Regions from separate parts of the Rhizobium sp. CFBP 8752 genome, predicted to be linked through region 3. Evidence: predicted binding sites of a transcription regulator. Region 3 holds the regulator's gene; each other region holds the start of a gene.
The links. The regulator LexA, encoded in region 3, represses DNA repair genes until DNA is damaged. The targets are predictions, from matches to a motif close to TGTTCNNNNTGTGTTCNG.
Positions count from the first base shown of each region.

Region 1: ruvC (crossover junction endodeoxyribonuclease RuvC) is a predicted target of LexA. The motif match lies at 4,625-4,642, and genes of this name have one in related genera.
Region 2: dnaE (DNA polymerase III subunit alpha) is a predicted target of LexA. The motif match lies at 3,831-3,848, and genes of this name have one in related genera.

Region 1 covers NZ_JACYUZ010000001.1:682,111-689,087, forward strand. Annotated here, with positions in the region: gene IFT59_RS03170 (hypothetical protein) at 1-26, shown strand, start outside; gene IFT59_RS03175 (MBL fold metallo-hydrolase) at 169-1,032, shown strand; gene IFT59_RS03180 (pyridoxamine 5'-phosphate oxidase family protein) at 1,066-1,578, opposite strand; gene IFT59_RS03185 (YebC/PmpR family DNA-binding transcriptional regulator) at 1,720-2,466, shown strand; gene IFT59_RS03190 (LLM class flavin-dependent oxidoreductase) at 2,524-3,534, opposite strand; gene IFT59_RS03195 (methyl-accepting chemotaxis protein) at 3,664-4,515, opposite strand; gene ruvC (crossover junction endodeoxyribonuclease RuvC) at 4,734-5,243, shown strand; gene ruvA (Holliday junction branch migration protein RuvA) at 5,425-6,042, shown strand; gene ruvB (Holliday junction branch migration DNA helicase RuvB) at 6,258-6,977, shown strand, end outside.
Region 2 covers NZ_JACYUZ010000001.1:1,983,471-1,990,447, reverse strand. Annotated here, with positions in the region: gene proS (proline--tRNA ligase) at 171-1,493, shown strand; gene IFT59_RS09635 (lipoprotein-releasing ABC transporter permease subunit) at 1,601-2,908, shown strand; gene IFT59_RS09630 (ABC transporter ATP-binding protein) at 2,915-3,604, shown strand; gene dnaE (DNA polymerase III subunit alpha) at 4,116-6,977, shown strand, end outside.
Region 3 covers NZ_JACYUZ010000001.1:1,763,526-1,770,502, reverse strand. Annotated here, with positions in the region: gene lpxB (lipid-A-disaccharide synthase) at 1-893, shown strand, start outside; gene gltA (citrate synthase) at 929-2,218, opposite strand; gene IFT59_RS08470 (ComEC/Rec2 family competence protein) at 2,512-5,061, shown strand; gene lexA (transcriptional repressor LexA) at 5,042-5,761, opposite strand; gene IFT59_RS08460 (VOC family protein) at 5,954-6,829, shown strand; gene kdsA (3-deoxy-8-phosphooctulonate synthase) at 6,834-6,977, shown strand, end outside.

The sequences.
Region 1 (6,977 bases), 1.1 Mb from region 3:
TGCCCTTCGTCTGCCGGACGCGTTGAGGCGCTAACCACTCAATGACATGATTGTGAGACGACCACGGCGCTTCGTCGCTGGACGCTTCGCCATGCTTGCCGCATCCTGAGCCCCGGAATGGCATGAACGCATCGGCTCGATTTTTCGCAACGCGGTTCGGGGTGTGGCATGAAGCTGCGAACGCTGGCATTCGGTTTTTCGGCTCTCATTCTATCCGCCATATCGGCGCTGGCGCAGGAGGGCGGGTTGCCGGTCAGCCAATGCCAGGCGATTGCGCAGAACCTGCCGGGCGAGAATTTCCCCCATGTCCGCTATGCCAGCTTCAATCCCTCGGGTCCCACGCTTGCGCCAGTCATCAAACCGGTAAACCTGTCGGCGCGGGAAGAGGTGAAGATAACCTTCGTCGGCCACTCGACCTATTTTATCGAGAGCCCCGACGGTATCGGCATCGCCACCGATTACAGCGGCGTTCACCAGCCGTCGCGGATGCCTGACGTGGTGACGATGAACAAGGCGCATTCCACCCACTACACGATGATGCCGGATCCTGCGATCGCCCACGTGATGCGCGGATGGAGCGATGTGCCGGGTGAAAAGGCCGAGCATCGGGAAATGGTCGGGGATGTCTATATCCGCAATGTCGTCTCGGATATCCGCAACTGGGGCGGCGGGATCGAGCCGGACGGCAACTCGATCTTCATCTTCGAAGTCGCCGGTCTCTGCATCGGGCATCTCGGCCACCTGCATTTCGAACTCAACGAACAGCAGTACACGCAGATCGGTCGGCTCGATATTCTGATGGTGCCGGTCGATGGTGGTTTGACGATGGGGGCGGACAGCATGAGCCGCGTCGTTCAACGGCTGCGGTCGTCGCTGATCCTGCCGATGCACCGTTTCGGACCGCCGCTCGAGCGGTTCCTGTCGATGTTCGACGGCAAGTTCGAGATCGCCTACGCGCCAAGCGAGACGATCACCGTGTCGATGCGCAGCCTGCCGAAGAAGCCGACGATCATGGTGCCGCGAGGGCTGTGACAGGGGCTGTTTAAGCCCCTGTCTTTCGTTTGATCAGGCGTGACGCGTGAAGGTCAGGCGCTTGTTGACGCCGACTTCCGGCATCTTCTCGTCGTTGAGGTTCGCCTTGGCGATTTCCCAGCCGAACTTGAGCGTGCTGTCGGTCGACGCCCAGATTTCGGCGTCGTCGACGCGGAAGGCCAGCATGGTCAGATGCGGATCGGACTTACCGTGTTCGTACCAGGCAGCCGTCACGGCGCTCCAGTATTCATCGATCTTCGCCTCGTCCTTGCGGACTTCCAGGGTGCCCGAGAGGCAGGCGTGGTAATCGTGATCCTTGCCGACCACGTTGAAGTGGGCGCGGGAGGCTGTGCCGAGCGCCTTCACCAGATCCGTATCGGTCCTGGTATAGAACCAGATCGTGTTGGTCTCGGAATCGACATTCGGCGCCATCGGCTGGAAGTGGATGTGCGCACCTTCGATGCCGAGCATGCCCGCATGGATTCCGTTGATTTCGTCCCACATCTGACGTTCGGGGGCTTCGCGTGCTTCGGTAAGGCTCGCCATCTATAATTCTCCTTCTTTGTCGTGCGGTTGAAGAACGGAGGCGGGGCGGGGTTTGTTCCTCATCCGAAAGGCTCTTGAACGGCCTCCGCTTCGAAACTATAAGGCGGCACAATTCCAGATAATGATGCAGACAGGGGTGCCATGGCTGGCCATTCACAGTTCAAGAACATCATGCACCGCAAGGGCAAGCAGGACGGTATCCGTTCCAAGATGTTCTCCAAGCTTGCACGCGAAATCACCGTTGCGGCAAAATCCGGTCTACCCGACCCGGATATGAACGCGGCGCTGCGCCTTGCCGTTCAAAACGCCAAAGCGCAGTCGATGCCGAAGGACAATATCGACCGCGCCATCAAGAAGGCGTCGGGCGCCGATGCTGAGAACTATGACGCGGTGCGTTACGAGGGCTACGGTCCCGGCGGCACAGCCGTGATCGTCGAAGCGCTGACCGATAACCGCAATCGTACCGCCTCCAACGTCCGCTCGATCTTTACCAAGGCCGGCGGCGCTCTTGGCGAAACCGGTTCGGTGTCCTTCTCCTTCGACCATGTCGGCGAGATCACCTACAAGGCGTCGGTCGGCGATGCGGATACGGTCATGGAAGCTGCGATCGAAGCGGGTGCCGACGATGTGATTTCCGACGAGGAAGGCCACACGATCATCTGCGGGTTTGAGGCGCTCGGTGAAGTCTCCAAGGCGCTCGACGCCACGCTCGGTGGTGCCGAGACCGTCAAGTCGATCTGGAAGCCGCAGAACACGATCGAAGTCGACGAGGAACGCGCGCTGTCGCTGATGAAGCTGATCGGCAATCTCGAAGACGACGACGACGTGCAGAACGTCTATTCGAACTTCGAAGTCTCGGATGAGGTCATGGCCAAGTTGTCGGCCTGATCGCCTCTCTAGTCCTGAAATGAAGCGGGCCGGTCGTTGAGACCGGCCCGTATTCGTTTACGCGGCTCGCTGCAGCTGGCTATCCATCAGCGACAGCTGCGAAAACAATTCCACCGAGCGGAGACGCTTGTCGATATCGTGGATCGGCATCGAGATGATGAGCTCGTCGGCCTGGGTTTCGGCCAGGAACTCACCAAGCTTGCGTTCGATGGTTCGCGGCGAGCCGACCGCTGCGTAGCGCAACGTGTGCTCCACATTCATCTTCTCCATCGGCGTCCAGAATCCGTCCATCGTATCGAGCGGTTTCGGGAAAAGGCCGCGGACGTTCTTGCGCAGGTTGACAAACTGCTGCTGCGACGAGGTGAAGAGCCTGTTTGCTTCCTCATCCGTATCTGCTGCCACACCCATGACACCGGCCATCACATACGGTTTGTCGAGATCCGCCGAGGGCTGGAAGCGATCGCGGTAGATGGCGATCGCGTCGAGCAGCATATCTGGCGCAAAGTGCGAGGCAAACGCGTAGGGGAGACCCAAAGCGGCCGCCACGTGGGCGCTGTAGGTCGAGGAGCCGAGCAGCCAGATCGGCACATTCGCCTCGGTTCCCGGCACGGCAAGGATTGCCTGGTTCGGGACGGGCGTTCCGAGCAGATGCTTGAGCTCGACGATATCCTGCGGGAAGTTCTCCGCGCCGGCATCGAGATTGCGTCTCAGCGCATTTGCCGTTCGCATGTCGGTTCCGGGCGCACGGCCGAGGCCGAGATCGACGCGGCCGGGGAGCAGCGCTTCCAGCGTGCCGAACTGTTCGGCGATCACGAGGGGAGAGTGGTTCGGCAGCATGATGCCACCGGAGCCAACCCGGATGGTCTTGGTCGCGGCCCCGACATGGGCGATGACGAGCGCCGTAGCAGCGCTGGCAATGCCCGGCATGCCATGGTGTTCGGCAAGCCAGAGACGGTTATAGCCATGCTGTTCGGCCTTGATCGCAAGCCTGCGGGACTGGTCGAGAGCCTGGCTGACGGAATACCCTTCGCCGATCAGCGAAAGGTCGAGAATGGAAAACGGGATCATCGGCATATCCTGAAATGGATAGGAAAACGTGTTCTCCCTATCTAGGCAGCCGGTCTTGCAAATACGACCCCGCCGGCGATGAAAGTCGCTAGGCGGGGTCGGTGGAGGTCCGACAGTGAGGTCGCTGCCTCAGGTCTTGATCAGGCGCAGGAAGGGCTTGCGACCTCCCGACGACGGGGGCGATCCTTCAGGCGGAAAGACTGGCGGCGCCGGCAAAATGGTCACGTCGGAGTAGCGTGCGGCAGCGCGATCGATCTCGCCGATGCTGCGGTTCAGGCTGTCGAGAACAAGCGGCGTGGTCAGGATTTCGGGGGCCTGGGCATCCTTTGCCTTGGCCATTTCGTCGAGTTCGCCACGGATAGCCTCGGCCTCGGCCGCCTGAGCATCGGCGGATTCGGTCAGTTCCTCGACATTCTGGGCCAATGCATCGACGTAAAGGCCGATCGCACGCAGTTCGCGCTCGATCTCTTCGGTCTTGGCGCGGATTGCGCTCATGCCTGTAGCACTGGGCGTGCCGGCCGACAGTTCCATAGTCTCGATCAGCTTCAACGCGGCAGCAACCGCTTCGCGCGGTCGGCGCATGTCGAGCTTGGTGTTGTGGGCGATCGTGCCGACATGACGGGTAATTGCCTGACGCTGCTTGGCGCTTCTCTCATGCGCGCTGGTCTTTGACTTGGCGCGGGTAATTCTGTCTGCCTGATCCTGGCGGGCCTGAGCCTGGCTGCGCAGGATGGCGGCCATGGCTTCGGTGTCGGCCCGCATCGTCTCGACACTCGAAACGACGGTGCCGATGGTCCGGTCGATTGTTGCGAGTCCACGATTGAAATCGCGGCGCATGCCCTCGAAACGCAGGGGCATGGGTTCATCAAGTGTGGTGCGGATATCACCGCTTGCAAAGCGGCGCAGACCGCCGTCCAGGATGTCGGCGGTTCTGCGAAGATCGCGCAGCTCGGTCTCATTCCGATCATAGTCCCGTATCATTCGGGCGCCTCCTCGTGATTCTTAAGAAACCCTTTGTGACGAACCAACGCCATTAGGAAAAGGTTGTTGCGGTTGGATCACCACTTCTGCCCAAAACGATGCGGTTATGGTTAACAAAATATGAACGCTTCCGACGGCTTCGGTCCGCATGTTGGCCTTCAGAGTCACTCCGCGTTTCGGCCTTGGCGCAGGATTCCCGGCGTGACACAACAGTTGCCATGACAAAACCGATTCGCATCATCGGCATCGATCCGGGGCTTCGCCGCACAGGGTGGGGTGTTATCGAGACACTGGGAAACTCGTTGCGCTTTGTGGCATCGGGGACGGTCGTGTCCGACGGTGACATCGACCTCGCCTCGCGCCTCTGCCAGCTGCACGATGGTCTGGCCGAAGTTGTGCATACCTACACGCCAGACGAGGCGGCGGTCGAGCAGACGTTCGTCAACAAGGATGCGGTGGCGACGCTGAAGCTTGGTCAGGCGCGTGGCGTCGTGATGCTGGTGCCGGCGCGTGCCGGGTTGCCTGTTTCGGAATATGCGCCAAACGCTGTCAAGAAAGCGGTCATCGGCGTTGGCCACGGCGAGAAGCAGCAGATCCACATGATGGTGAAGATTCTGATGCCGAAGGCGGAGTTCAAGGGTAATGATGCCGCCGACGCGCTGGCGATCGCCATCTGCCACGCCCATAACCGCGTTGCAAACCGCATGCGCCAAGCTTTGGCCGGCTGACGCATCAGCCTCCTCTGTTCTTGACTTGTTCTGACGCCCTCAGTAGGTATTTCGGCAGAGGCCGTACGCTCGCATCGGCTTCTAACGCGCGATGCAGCGCGCTATCGTGCCTGTTTCCCGATGCTCGGCATCATGATTTCCGGAACCCATTCTCCTTCATCCTCAGCGGCGGACCTAAGACATGATCGGCAAGCTCAAAGGCACTATCGACGAGATCGGCGAGGACTACGCGCTCGTTGACGTGCACGGCGTCTGCTACGAAGCCTTCTGTTCGGCCCGCACGCTGGCCCGCCTCAATGTGGGCGAAGCGGCAGTGCTGTTTATCGAGACCTATGTGCGCGAGGACCAGCTGAAACTGTTCGGCTTCCTGTCGGCACTGGAGCGCGAGTGGTTCAACCTCCTGCAGAGCGTGCAGGGCGTCGGCGCCAAGGTGGCGCTGGCCTTGCTCTCAACGCTGACACCGGGCGAACTGGCCAATGCGATTGCGCTGCAGGACAAGACCGCAGTTTCGCGGGCACCCGGCGTCGGCCCCAAGGTCGCCGTCCGCATTGTCACAGAACTCAAGAACAAGGCGCCCGCCTTTGCCGGCGAGGCATCCGCCAATATCGGCTTCAAGCAGGAACTGGGCGAGGGCGTGGCGTCTGCGCCCGTCAGCGATGCGGTCTCGGCGCTCACCAATCTTGGCTATTCCCGAGACCAGGCGGCCAATGCCGTCGCCGCAGCTTTGAAGGCAGCCGGTGAGGATGCCGACAGCGCCAAGCTGATCCGGCTGGGTCTGAAGGAACTGGCGAGGTCGTGATATCCGGGGTAAGCACTGGGATATCGATAGGGCCAGACGATTACGGGAAGTAACAGATTGGGTGCGTTCACGACCATGGCTCTTGAAGGTCAGATCACGATAGCGATCAAGGATCGCGACGTTGCGAGAGTTGCTGCTCCACATGGCCGGTGCCACTGCTCCATGACATCAGACACAAAGGCCGCATCCTGCGCGCCCGAGATGGAAATTCTTGCATGACCGACGAAAACCGCCTCATCTCGCCGGAAAAACGGGGCGAAGATTTCGATACGGCGCTGCGCCCGCAGTCGCTCGACGAGTTTACCGGGCAGGCAGAGGCTCGCGCCAACCTCAAGATCTTCATCGAGGCCGCCAAGAACCGGGGCGAGGCCCTGGATCACGTGCTGTTCGTCGGCCCGCCGGGTCTCGGCAAGACCACGCTTGCGCAGATCATGGCCAAGGAACTGGGCGTGAATTTCCGCTCGACCTCCGGTCCTGTCATTGCCAAGGCCGGTGATCTTGCGGCGCTTCTGACCAATCTCGAAGACCGCGACGTGCTGTTCATCGATGAAATCCACCGTCTCAACCCGGCGGTCGAGGAAATCCTCTATCCGGCGATGGAGGATTTCCAGCTCGATCTGATCATCGGCGAAGGGCCGTCGGCCCGGTCGGTCAAGATCGACCTGTCGAAATTCACGCTGGTTGCTGCCACGACCCGTATCGGGCTTTTGACGACGCCGCTGCGCGACCGGTTCGGCATTCCCGTGCGCTTGTCGTTCTACACGGTCGAGGAACTGGAAGGCATCGTCCGGCGTGGTGCGCGCCTGATGAACCTGCCGATGACCGATGGCGGCGCGCGCGAGATCGCACGGCGCGCCCGTGGCACGCCGCGTATCGCCGGACGGCTGTTGCGCCGTGTGCGTGATTTCGCCGAAGTGGCGCGTGCGGAAGCCGTG
Region 2 (6,977 bases), 220 kb from region 3:
GTCATTAAACCGTTGGCCTCCAGCCGCTGCAAGCGCAATCTGCTGTGCTGCGGCGCGCGCGATGGGTTCCATTTGCGCCCCCGAACAGCTATGTACGCCGTCAAAGTTTAATCCAAGAAACGGCCGATTCCCTTGTTATCAGGGGAACGCCTCGGAAACCGGAAACGTCCATGCGTCTGTCCCGCTATTTTATGCCCATCCTGAAGGAAAACCCCAAGGAAGCGGAAATCGTTTCGCACCGGCTGATGCTGCGTGCGGGCATGATCCGTCAGCAGAGCCAGGGCATCTATTCCTGGCTGCCGCTCGGCAAGCGCGTTCTGGACAAGGTCAACAAGATCGTCCGCGAGGAACAGAACCGGGCCGGCGCCGTCGAGCTGATGATGCCCACGCTGCAATCGGCCGAGCTGTGGCAGGAAAGCGGGCGCTACGACGCCTACGGCAAGGAAATGCTGCGCATTAAGGACCGCCAGGAGCGGCCGATGCTCTACGGACCGACCAACGAAGAAATGATCACGGATATCTTCCGGTCCTACGTCAAGTCCTACAAGAGCCTGCCGCTCAACCTCTACCATATCCAGCTGAAGTTCCGCGACGAGATCCGCCCGCGCTTCGGCACCATGCGTTCGCGCGAATTCCTGATGAAGGATGCCTATTCCTTCGATCTGAACAAGGAAGACGCCGTCCATTCGTATAACAAGATGTTCGCAGCCTATCTGCGCACCTTTGATCGGCTGGGCCTGCGCGCCATTCCGATGCGTGCGGATACCGGCCCGATCGGCGGCAACCACAGCCACGAGTTCATCATCCTCGCCGACACCGGTGAGTCGGAAGTGTTCTCGCACCGGGACTTCGTCAATTTCGACATTCCCGGCGAAGACACCGATTTCGACGATGTCGCCGGCATGCAGGCGATCTTTGACAAGTGGACATCGGTCTACGCCGCGACGTCCGAAATGCACGACGAATCGGCCTTCGATCAGATCCCGGATGCCGATCGCCTCTCTGCCCGCGGCATCGAAGTCGGCCATATCTTCTATTTCGGCACGAAATATTCCGAGCCGATGGGCGCAAAGGTGCAGGGCCCTGATGGCAAGGAACATCTTGTCCACATGGGATCCTACGGCATCGGGCCGACACGCCTTGTTCCCGCCATCATCGAAGCATCGCATGACGATAACGGAATCATCTGGCCGGCATCCGTTGCGCCGTTCGATGTCGTGGTGATCAACATGAAGCCCGGTGACGAGGCATGCGATAGTCTGTCGGAAGATCTCTACGCAAAGCTCAACAAGGCCGGTAAGGACGTGCTGCTTGACGATACCGACGAACGCGCCGGCACCAAGTTCGCGACAGCGGATCTGATCGGTGTTCCGGTACAGATAATCGTCGGTCCGCGCTCCGCCGCCAACGGCGAGGTCGAGGTCAAGGACCGCAAGTCCGCAGCCCGTGACGTCATGACGCTCGAAGCGGCGCTCAACCGCGTCGCCGGATGATCGGACACCGACGTCTTGCCGGGCCAGTCTGACGACAGGCTAGGCAGGCATATCTGATACAGCAGCGCGGGAAGCCTCCCGCGCGCTCCATGTGTAAGGAAGCGTGAATGGCGAGCATCGCGACGAGTGGTGAACCAGAGAAGGTCGACAAGTCTCCGCGGGCTGGCGCTTTCTCGTCGTTCGAGCGAATGGTCGCCTGGCGCTACCTGCGCTCGCGCCGCAAGGAAGCCTTCATCTCGGTCATCGCGGGCTTCTCTTTCGTCGGCATCATGCTTGGCGTCGCGACACTGATCATCGTGATGGCGGTCATGAACGGCTTTCGCACCGAGCTCATTTCCCGCATTCTCGGCATCAACGGCCACATGGTGATCCAGCCGATCGACCAGCCGTTCACCGATTACGCCGAACTGACCAAGAAATTCGCTGCCGTTCCCGGCGTCAAGATGGCCCTGCCGCTTGTCGAGGGGCAGACGCTGGCATCCGGCAAGGGTGGCGCCGGTTCCGGCGCTCTTGTGCGCGGCGTACGGCCGGAAGACCTTGAGAAGGTCACGGAAGTTGCTGGTAATATCAAGCAGGGCGATATCGTCGGCTTCGCGTCGGGGCAGGGCGTTCTTGTCGGCTCCAGGCTTGCCTCGCAGCTCGGCATTTCGGCCGGCGACCAGATCACGCTGATTTCGCCCGAAGGCGACGTGACACCGATGGGTGTCAATCCGCGCGTTAAATCCTATCCCGTGTCCGGCGTTTTCGAGATCGGCATGTCGGAATACGACGCGACGATCATCTACATGCCGCTTGAGGAATCGCAGCTCTATTTCAATGCCGAAGGGCTGGTGCAGTCGATCGAACTGTTCATCGATCACCCCGACAATGTCGAGGACATGCGTCCGCTGGTGGAGCAGGCTGCCGGTCGCCAGATTTTCATTACCGACTGGCGCCAACGCAACCAGACGTTCTTCTCGGCGCTTCAGGTTGAACGCAACGTGATGTTCATGATCCTGACCCTGATCGTGCTGGTCGCGGCACTCAACATCATCTCGGGCCTGATCATGCTGGTGAAGGACAAGGGCTCCGATATCGCAATCCTGCGCACGATGGGCGCGAGTTCCGGCGCCATCATGCGGATCTTCTTCATGACGGGTGCTGCTATCGGCATCGTTGGCACGTTTGCCGGCGTCGCGCTCGGCGTTATCGTCTGCCTCAACATCGAATCGATCCGACAGTTCTTCTCCTGGGTCTCGGGCACCATCCTGTTTGATCCGGAGCTCTATTTCCTCAGCCAGCTTCCGGCCGAAATGAGTTTTGGCGAGACCTTCTCGGTCGTCATCATGGCGCTGGTCCTGTCCTTCTTCGCCACCATTTTCCCGGCATGGAGAGCCTCGAAGCTCGATCCTGTCCAGGCCCTCCGATACGAATAGGTCTCCATGGCTGTCCCGCGTAAAACCGTCCTCAATCTCTCAGGCGTCGAACGTCACTACGGCCAGGGGGAGACGAGCCTGTCGATCCTCAACGGGGCAGACTTCTCGCTCGTGAGCGGCGAGATCGTGGCGCTCGTCGCCCCGTCCGGTACCGGCAAATCGACGCTCTTGCATCTGGCAGGCCTGCTTGAACATCCGGACGCTGGCGATGTGACGATCGGCGGTCGGGCCTGCAACGGTTTGTCGGATGAAGAGCGCACCTCGATCCGTCGCTCCGACATCGGCTTCGTCTACCAGTTTCACCATCTCCTGCCGGAATTCACGGCGATCGAGAACATCATGATGCCGCAGCTGATTGGCGGCCTTTCGAAGGGGGAAGCGCGCGAACGCGCGGGCCAGCTTCTCGATTACATGCGAATCGGTCATCGCGGCGAACACCGCCCGTCGGAACTGTCTGGTGGTGAACAGCAGCGCGTGGCGATTGCCCGTGCGGTGGCCAACGCGCCCCGCCTTTTGCTGGCCGACGAACCCACCGGCAATCTCGACCCGAAGACGGCATCCTACGTGTTCGAAGCGCTTGAGGCGCTGGTGCGCCAGTCAGGGCTTGCTGCCCTGATTGCCACCCACAATCATGATCTCGCTGCCCGCATGGATCGTCGCGTCACGATTGAAGGCGGCAAAGTCGTCGAGTTCTAGCGAACGCACTGATTTCCAAAGCTGCCCCTGATCCGATAGTGTCCATCATCACCTCGAAGGGGCGTGCGATGGACACTGCTGCCATGGAATGACGTCACGTCAGCGATCCGCAGCGATGGCTGGCGTTTGGCTGCCGACCGCTTGCGTTGGCCGGCAACGGCATGGGCCTATGGAGCGCTGGTTACCTCCAGCCAGCAAGCAGAATTAACCATCGGTCAGAAACTTCTATTCCCGTTTTGTTCTACTATTGACGTTGGCACGAAAAGAGAACAAAGTGCCAACATAAACGAACACGTGAGACGACGATGACTGACCTTCTTCGTGATATTGCCGCATTCGCCTCCATTGCAACTTTCGTTGCCAGCTTGTCGATGATCATGCTGGTGATGTGAGCCGGTCCGTGCTCGCCCAGCCGGCGGGCGCAAGCGGAAAGAGGTTGAGAAGACCATTCTTGACTCGACTTTGAAGCCTTCGCGCCGGACAATGACCCGATTCAAGGAATGGGTATCAGATGGCGGACGCAGCGACTTTACAATCGGAATCGGAGGATTTGGGAGCGACGCCACAGTTCGTGCATCTGCGCGTCCATTCCGCCTATTCGCTTCTGGAAGGTGCGCTGCCGCTCAAGAAAATCCTCTCCAAGGCCATCGCGGACAATCAGCCCGCGATCGCCGTCACCGATACCAACAATCTCTTCGTCGCGCTGGAATTCGCCCAAAAATCCATCGGTGATGGCATTCAGCCGATCATAGGTTGCCAGCTGTCGATTGACATGGAGGATCAGCCAGACGAGCGCCGCAACGGCCATTTGGCGAAGCTGCCGGCAATCGTTGTGCTTGCCGCCAATGCCAAGGGATACGAGCGGCTGGTGGATCTCGTCAGCCGTGCCTATCTCGATGGAGAAGGGCAGGCGGCAACGCATATCTGCCGCGCCTGGCTCGAAGATGGCGGCACCGAAGGACTGATCGCGCTGACAGGTGCTGCCGGTGGCCCTGTCGACATGGCAATGAAGGATGGCAACACCGTACTCGCAAAGGCGCGCCTCCTGTCATTGAAGCAGGCCTTTGGCGATCGTCTGTATATTGAACTGCAGCGTCACGGCACTTACGACCGCCGTCATGAGCAGCGGATGATCGATCTTGCCTACGACCAGGATGTGCCGCTGGTCGCGACCAATGAGGCCTTCTTCCCGGGCAAGTCCGATTACGACGCTCATGATGCCCTGATGGCCGTCGCGCACAATGCGATCGTATCCGACGATACCCGTTTCCGTTTGACGCCCGACCATTACCTGAAGAGCCGTGCCGAAATGGCAAAGCTGTTCGCCGATCTGCCGGAAGCGCTCGAAAACACGGTCGAGATCGCCAAGCGCTGCTCGTTCATCCTGAAGACCCGCAGCCCGATCCTGCCGCGCTTCACCGGCGCCACCGATGATCCGGCAGAAGCGGAGCGGGCCGAAACGGCGGAGCTGCGCCGTCAGTCGGTCGAAGGCCTCGAGAACCGGATGGCCGAACTCGGTATCACCGCGGGCTTCACCGAGCAGGATTATCGCGAACGGCTCGATTTCGAGCTCGGCGTCATCGAGAAGATGAAGTTTCCGGGCTACTTCCTGATCGTTGCCGACTTCATCAAATGGGCAAAGCTGCAGAACATCCCGGTCGGTCCGGGCCGCGGTTCCGGTGCAGGCTCGCTGGTTGCCTATGCGCTGACGATCACCGACGTCGATCCGCTGCGCTTCTCTTTGCTGTTCGAACGCTTCCTCAATCCCGACCGCGTCTCGATGCCCGACTTCGACATCGACTTCTGCCAGGATCGCCGCGAAGAAGTGATCCGCTACGTGCAGCGCAAATATGGCCGCGAGCAGGTGGCGCAGATCATCACCTTCGGTTCGCTGCAGGCCCGCGCAGCACTGCGCGACGTCGGCCGCGTTCTCGAAATGCCCTATGGCCAGGTCGATCGCATCTGCAAACTGGTGCCCAACAACCCGGCCAATCCGACCACCTTGGCAAAGGCGATCGAGGAAGAGCCGAAGTTTCAGGAAGAGGTCGACAAGGAGCCGGTCGTTGGCCGTCTTCTCGATATCGCCCAGAAGATCGAAGGTCTCTACCGCCACGCCTCGACCCACGCCGCCGGTATCGTCATCGGTGACCGCCCGCTGTCGAAGCTGGTGCCGATGTACCGCGACCCGCGCTCCGACATGCCGGTCACCCAGTTCAACATGAAATGGGTCGAGCAGGCCGGTCTGGTCAAGTTCGACTTTCTCGGACTGAAGACGCTGACGGTTCTGAAAACCGCGGTCGAATTCTGCAAGAAGCGCGATATCGTTGTGGATCTCGCCAAGATCCCGCTCGATGACGAACTGACCTACCAGATGCTGTCACGCGGCGAGACCGTCGGCGTGTTCCAGGTGGAAAGCGCCGGCATGCGCAAGGCGCTGATCGGCATGAAGCCGGACTGTATCGAGGACATTATTGCGCTGGTGGCGCTTTATCGCCCGGGTCCGATGGAAAACATCCCGACCTACAATGCCCGCAAGCACGGCGAGGAAGAAATCGAATCGGTCCATCCGTCGATCGATTATCTGCTCAAGGAAACCCAGGGCGTCATCGTCTATCAGGAACAGGTGATGCAGATCGCCCAGGTCCTGTCGGGCTATTCGCTCGGCGAAGCCGACCTTCTGCGCCGCGCCATGGGCAAGAAGATCAAGGCCGAGATGGACCAGCAGAGCGAGCGCTTTGTCAGTGGCGCCATCAAGAACGGTGTGTCGAAGCCGCAGGCGAAGAACATCTTCGAACTGCTGGCGAAGTTCGCCAACTACGGCTTCAACAAATCTCACGCCGCCGCCTACGCCATCGTCTCCTACCAGACGGCCTATATGAAGGCGCATTACCCGGTCGAGTTCCTCGCCGCGTCGATGACCTACGATATGGCGAACACCGAAAAGCTGAACGATTTCCGCGAAGACGCGGGACGGCTCGGCATCAAGGTCATTCCGCCATCGGTACAGACCTCGTTCCGCCGCTTCGAGACGGGCGACAACCGCATCTATTACGCGCTCGCTGCCATCAAGGGCGTCGGCGAAAACGCCGTCGATCACATCGTCGAGGTTCGCGGTGACACACCCTTTGCGTCGATCGAGGATTTCTGCCTGCGCATCGACCCGAAGCAGATCAACCGCCGCGTCTTTGAAAGCCTGAATGCTGCGGGTGCCTTCGATTGCTTCGGCTTCGACCGCGCCCAACTCAGCGCCGGCATGGACCGCGTCATCGGCTATGCCCAGCGCGCCCAGGAGGAGAAGGTCTCCGGCCAGTCCGATTTCTTCGGCTCGGGCGCGGCCAGCGGTCCGGAAAAACTCGTGCTTCCAACCTTCAAT
Region 3 (6,977 bases):
TCGACAGCCCTGACTTTACCCACCGAGTGGCAAGAAAGGTGAGGGCGGCCCTGCCGGATCTGCCGATCGTTGATTATGTCTGCCCCAGTGTCTGGGCCTGGAAGGAATATCGTGCCAAGGCGATGCTCTCCTATGTCGACCTCGTTCTTGCCGTCCTTCCGTTCGAGCCGGAAGCGATGCGGAGGCTGGAGGGTCCGCAGACAGTGTTCGTCGGTCACCGGCTGACCAATGATGCGGATCTCCTGAGGGTCCGTGCTGCGCGCGCCGAGAGGCCGGTCAAGACCTCCGCCGACAAGAAGACGATCCTCTTGCTTCCGGGCTCCCGTTCAGCCGAAATCAAGGCACTCCTACCCGTGTTCGGCGAGGCTGCGCGCGAGTTTGCAGATCGCAATGGTGAGACCCGGTTCCTGCTTCCGACGGTACCGCGCCGGGAAGAACTGGTGCGTGAGATGGCCGCAGATCTGCCGGTTCATGTCGAGATTACCACGGATACAGCCGGAAAATGGGCTGCCTTCGCAGAGGCGGACGTGGCGCTGGCGGCTTCAGGGACGGTTATCCTGGAACTGGGGCTTGCGACGGTTCCCGTTGTCTCAGCCTACAAGACGGACTGGCTGATCAAGCTTCTGGCCGGCCGCATCAAGATCTGGACCGGCGCGCTTCCGAACCTGATCGCCGACTACCCGGTCGTTCCCGAGTATGTCAACGAGGTCGTGCGACCCGGAAGCCTCAGCCGCTGGGCGGAACGTCTGTCCGCCGACACGCCGGAGCGCCGTGCGATGCTCGACGGGTTCGCACTTGCCTGGCAGAGACTGGACGTCCCTGTTCCGCCTGGAGAGGCCGCAGCAGGTGCGATACTCGAACTGTTAGACAACAAAAAACCCGTTCATCGCTGAACGGGTTTTTCTTTTCGCAAAGCCTAATTCAGCGCCTAGCGCTTCGAAACGGGCGTGTAGTCACGCTGCGCTTCGCCGGTATAGAGCTGGCGCGGACGACCGATACGCTGCTGCGGATCTTCGATCATTTCGGCCCACTGGGCGATCCAGCCGACGGTACGCGCAAGCGCGAACAGAACGGTGAACATCGTCGTGGGGAAGCCCATCGCCTTCAAGGTGATGCCCGAATAGAAGTCGATGTTCGGGTACAGCTTCTTTTCGATGAAGTAGGGGTCCGTCAGAGCAATCTTCTCGAGTTCCATGGCGACCTGCAGAAGCGGATCGTCCTTGTGACCGAGTTCCGCCAGCACTTCATGCGTGGTCTTCTGCATGATCTTGGCGCGCGGATCGTAGTTCTTGTAGACGCGGTGACCAAAGCCCATCAGACGGAACGGATCGTTCTTGTCCTTGGCACGGGCGATGTATTCCGGGATCTTATCGACGGTCCCGATCTCGGTCAGCATGTTGAGCGCTGCTTCGTTGGCGCCGCCGTGAGCGGGGCCCCAGAGGCAGGCAATGCCGGCAGCGATACAGGCGAACGGGTTTGCACCCGAGGAACCTGCAAGGCGAACCGTCGAGGTCGACGCGTTCTGTTCGTGATCCGCATGCAGGATGAAGATGCGATCCATGGCGCGCGACAGGACCGGGTTGACCTTGTATTCTTCGCACGGCACGGCAAAGCACATGCGCAGGAAGTTGGAGGCGTAATCCAGGTCGTTCTGCGGATACACGAAGGGCTGGCCGATATGGTACTTGTACGCCATGGCGGCGAGCGTCGGCATCTTGGCGATCATGCGCAGCGACGCAACCATCCGCTGGTGCGGATCGGTGATGTCGGTGGAATCGTGATAGAAGGCCGAGAGAGCGCCCACGCAACCGCACATGACGGCCATAGGATGCGCATCGCGGCGGAAGCCGGTGAAGAAGCGGCTCATCTGCTCGTGGACCATGGTGTGCATGGTTACGCGATGATCGAAGTCCTTCTTCTGGGCAGCCGTCGGCAGTTCTCCATAGAGAAGCAGATAGCAGGTTTCCAGAAAGTCACCCTGTTCAGCAAGCTGCTCGATCGGGTAGCCGCGGTGCAGGAGAACACCCTTGTCGCCGTCGATATAGGTGATCTTGGATTCACAGGATGCAGTCGACGTGAAGCCGGGGTCGTAGGTGAAGGCACCGGTTTGCTTGTACAGGGCTGCGATATCGATAACATCCGGCCCAATGGTGCCCGATCGCACCGAGAGGTCGACTGTCTTATCACCAAGTACGAGATTTGCGCTTTGTTCCGTCATTCTGATCCTCCAACCTGTTGGCGGCATGGCGCCCAGAAAGCGCCATAAGAGTTAAGCGTCGCAAGTTAGCTATATGATCCTAAAGGTGATGCCAAGCGCTCCTGCGACATTTTGTGCAGCGCGAAAATAATTTAGGCAGGCCACGTTTAAAAGATGCCCAACCTCATGGTGTAAGAGGCCGTAACGTGAAGGAAAACCGCAGCTTGGCGAATGTGTTGACGAGGAGAATATAAACGCGCAGGTTGCGTTTACCAATCACCGTCTCTGCAGCGGAGCCGGCGGGATAAACCATCATGGCGAATGGCGGAGCGATTTTTGAGGCAGCCAGCAGCAAGCCGATGATGCTTGCTTCGACACCCCACGCAATCGCACTCTGGACGCCCGAATCGGCATCGCAGACAATGCCCGCGGAAGTCAGGAATGATGGTCGAAACGACCATCATTCCGAGGATGTTTTCCTGGGATACGTGGTCAGAGACCGGCCCGTTTCCAAATGGCTGTGCACGTCGTTGAGCGAGGAGCTTTCCCACGGTCATGTGTTCCTCTTCCTGCCTGTCTTGCTGGGCGCCGGCGCTGCGACCTGGTTCGCACTTCCTTGGACGCCATCGCCATTCATTCTCGCAACCATGCTTGCGATCTCGATGGTGACCGCAGGGCTGACACGGTATCGCGCGCATCCACTGTCTCGTGCCAACCTTGTACTCTGCCTGCTTCTCTCCGGTTCTGCGCTGGCAGCGCTCGAAACCTGGCGGTGTTCGACGGTCGTGCTCGATTCGCCCGTCACAACGACCATCAGCGGGATTGTCGAACGACGCGAAGCCGATGCACAGCGCCGCTGGCGCTATATCCTCAGGATCGAGCAGACATCTGAGCCCTCGCTTTCACGACCGCCACAGCGCGTCTCGGTTCTTGCCAGAAGCCAACACGAGCCTGCAGACATCGGAGAGCGCGTTTCCGGCCGTGCCCGTCTGTCGCCACCCTCTGGCCCGGCGCTTCCCGGATTGAACGATTTCGCCTTCTCCTCCTACTTCGATCAAATCGGGGCCGTTGGCTTCTTTTACGGCGCGCCTAGCGTACAACCGGCGATCGATGACCAACCCGGGTTATGGTCGGACATGCAGCGAGGGCTTTTTGCGCTTCGCAGCGCAATCGGCAATCGCATCCGCGATACGGTCAAGGGGGATGCGGGCGCTTTTGCTGCCGCAATCGTGACCGACGAGCGCCGTGCAATTTCCCGTGAGACGACCGAGGCGCTTCGTCTGTCCGGGCTGGCCCATATCGTCGCGATCTCAGGCCTCAACATGGCGCTGGCAGCCGGTATCTTCTTCGTCGGCGTCCGCTCCGTCCTGTCGCTGTTTCCAGGCTTTGCGCAGGCCTATCCGATCAAGAAGTTTGCCGCGTTCGGTGCGCTTGTCATGGCGACCGCCTATTACCTGATTTCCGGGTTCGGGGTTTCCGCCGAGCGAGCCTATATCATGATGGCGGTGATGCTGGTCGCCGTGCTCGTCGATCGACCCTCCATCAGCCTTCGCAACGTCGCCCTTTCGGCAATCATCATCCTCGCCATCTCGCCGTCGGAGATTCTGGGTCCGAGTTTCCAGATGTCGTTTGCGGCAACCGCGGCACTGGTGGCAGGGTTCGCCCTCTGGACGCGATATTTCGCGAAAGGAAAGGAGGAGACAAAAGGTAGCAACCGTTGGATAACGGGTATTGCGGCGACGTTGCATTTCATTGCCGGGATCGTGGTGACGTCGCTGATCGGCAGTACGTCGACGTCGATCTATTCGATCGAGCATTTCCACCATCTGACCACCTACGGCCTCGCGGCCAATCTCGCGGCCATGCCGATCATTTCCTTCGTGGTGATGCCGGCAGGTCTCGTGGCCATGCTGCTGATGCCGTTCGGGCTGGATGCTCCCGTTCTGTTCATCATGGGCGAGGGGCTGCGGATCGTCATTCGCATTGCCGAGATCGTCGCCGCATGGGGCGGCGATATTGCCATCGGCCGGCAGAACCCGCTTTTCCTGCCTCTGGCGACGGCAGGCTTTCTGCTTCTGACGCTGCTGCGCACGCCGCTGAGGTTGACAGGCGCGCTGTTCATGGCGGTGGCTTTGCTCTTTGCGGTCCGCTCAGGCTCGGCGCCGAGGCCTGATATCGTCATATCCGAAGACGGCGCGTCAGTGGGACTGATCCAGGATGACAAGATCACCCTCAATCGAACCCGACCGCCGGGATTTATCTACGATCAATGGCGGCGAGCGCTGGTGCTTGAGACCGGAGAACAACCGCTCGCCTTGCCGGTTCTTGCCTCTTCGGAACCAGCGCGAGGTGCCAGCCTTGCGAAAAGCGATGACAGACCACCTGGACCACATTCGCGACCGGATTTGACGCGCCGGGAAATCGAATATGTCAGGGGTTTTCTTCAAGCATTGAAGCCCGGACGATTCGCCTGTCTGCCGAAAATCCTGTGCGCGGCGCAGACTGCTCAGGACATCCGGATCGTCACCGTCGAAGACAACCGATACACCGGTCTTGCCTGCGATGTCGGTCGGATCATCGTCTCGCCCGGCGCACGCTTCGATACTTGCCGCTCCGGCGCCTTGCTTCTCAGCGGGCGGACGTTGCGCCGGACTGGCGCACTGGAAATCACCATTATTCCGAACGCGACAGCGCCAGACATCAAGATTACGGCGGCAATGCGAGACAGCGCACAGACCTCAAGCCGTCCGTGGACCGTCCACCGGTTCTATGACTGGCGAACGCGACAACTCGACTTTGGCATCCCGGAGGCTGTTGCTGCGCATCTCCGGGATGACACCGTTCTTAATGATAGCGGCGAATAAGGCCGACAAGCTTGCCCTGGACCTTCACCCGGTCGGGCGGGAAGATGCGGGTCTCGTAAGCCGGGTTTGCCGCTTCCAGTGCGATCGAGGCACCCTTGCGGCGAAACCGCTTCAGGGTCGCTTCTTCCTCATCGACCAGGGCAACGATGATATCGCCTGGACTTGCGGTGCTGGTATTCTTGATGATGACGGTATCGCCATCGAGGATGCCGGCATCGATCATCGAATCGCCCTTCACTTCGAGCGCGTAATGATCGCCGGAACCCAGCATCTCGATCGGAACGGCGATGTCATGGGTGTTGTTCTGGATCGCGGAGATCGGCACGCCGGCAGCGATTCGACCCATGACCGGAATGTTTGTCGAGAACGGATTGTCCGCCATGACCGGCGCCGGCTTCTGAGCGACGACCGGTTGCGTTTTGCCGAGGCTTCCCTCGATGACACTGGGAGAAAAACCCCGTCGCGGATGAAGGTTCGCCACATAGGCGTCAGGCAGCTTGATCACTTCGAGCGCGCGTGCTCTGTTCGGCAGACGGCGAATAAAGCCACGCTCCTCGAGCGCGGTGATCAGCCTATGGATGCCGGACTTCGATGCAAGGTCGAGAGCGTCCTTCATTTCGTCAAACGACGGCGGCACGCCTGATTCTTTCATCCGCTCGTGGATGAACAGAAGTAACTCCTGTTGCTTGCGTGTCAGCATGGACGGGACCCTCAGAATTGGAAACAAATGCAGAACGGACGCTATATGTTCTATCTGTGTTCCGCAAGCCCCAAATTTTTGCTCAAGAATAGTCTCATTTCAGCGTTCGATCACGTATTCAGTTCGTGCGCAGCACTTGCCGAGTTTCCCGCGATAGCCAATGTTCTGCGGAATAAGACTTTGGGGGTGTAAGTGGGTAACAAGTCAGTCGATCATTTGGTTCTGCCCGTTGCAGATCTGGCGTCAGCGCGGGGGAGGTTGACCGCTCTCGGCTTTACTGTGGCACCTGAAGGTGTTCACCCTTTCGGCACAGCCAATGCCTGCATATTCTTCGCGGATGGCTCGTACCTCGAGCCACTGGCCATTGTGAACCGTCGGCAAGCCTCGCTTGCGGCAAAACGAGGCAACGTGTTCACCGATCGCGACATCCGCTTTCGCGGCCAGCGGAAAAGGGAAGGTCTATCGGCGGTGGTCGTCGGGACGCAGGATGCAGCGGCCGATCATAGCCGTTTTGTGGACGGGTACATGTCTGCGGGCGAGATGCTTCAGTTCTCCCGCCCGATGCAGTTGCCCGATGGTGGGGAGAGCGAAGTCTCATTCCGTCTGGCGTTCGCGGCAGTCCCCGAGGTCGATGACATCTTGCTGTTTTCCTGCCAGCGCATGGCCGCATTACCGGCAGATCGCGGTGGTCTTGATGAGCACGCAAACGCCGTTACAGGCCTTCGAGAGATCGTCTTTTCTGCAGATGACCCGCTGGAGTTTCTGCCGCTTTTCGAAACCGTGTTCGAGACGCAACCCGAGCAAGGGAAAGACGGTCTGCGGATCGAAGCTGCCAATGCCGGCATCCGCATTCAATCCAACGACACGTTCAGCGACGAGTTCCGGTCTTCGATGAAGCCCTTGTTATCGTCGCGCCTCGCTGCGCGCGGGATCATCTTCAAGACCACCGATCTCGCCGTGACAGAGATCACCCTTGCTGCTAATGACGTCGCATTCATCCGCAGGGATGGCCGCGTGATCGTGTCGGCAGCCCCGGGGCAAGGTGTGGTTTTCGGTTTCGAGGAATAGTGAAATGACAGTCTCCGTCAATTCTGAAGTGTCCGTGGGCGAGGGGAGTTCGAAAGTCGTTTTCTCAAACACGGCAAAGCTCTCGCTGATTGCCGGTCCCTGCCAGATGGAAAGCCGTGATCATGCGTTCATGATCGCCGGCACGCTT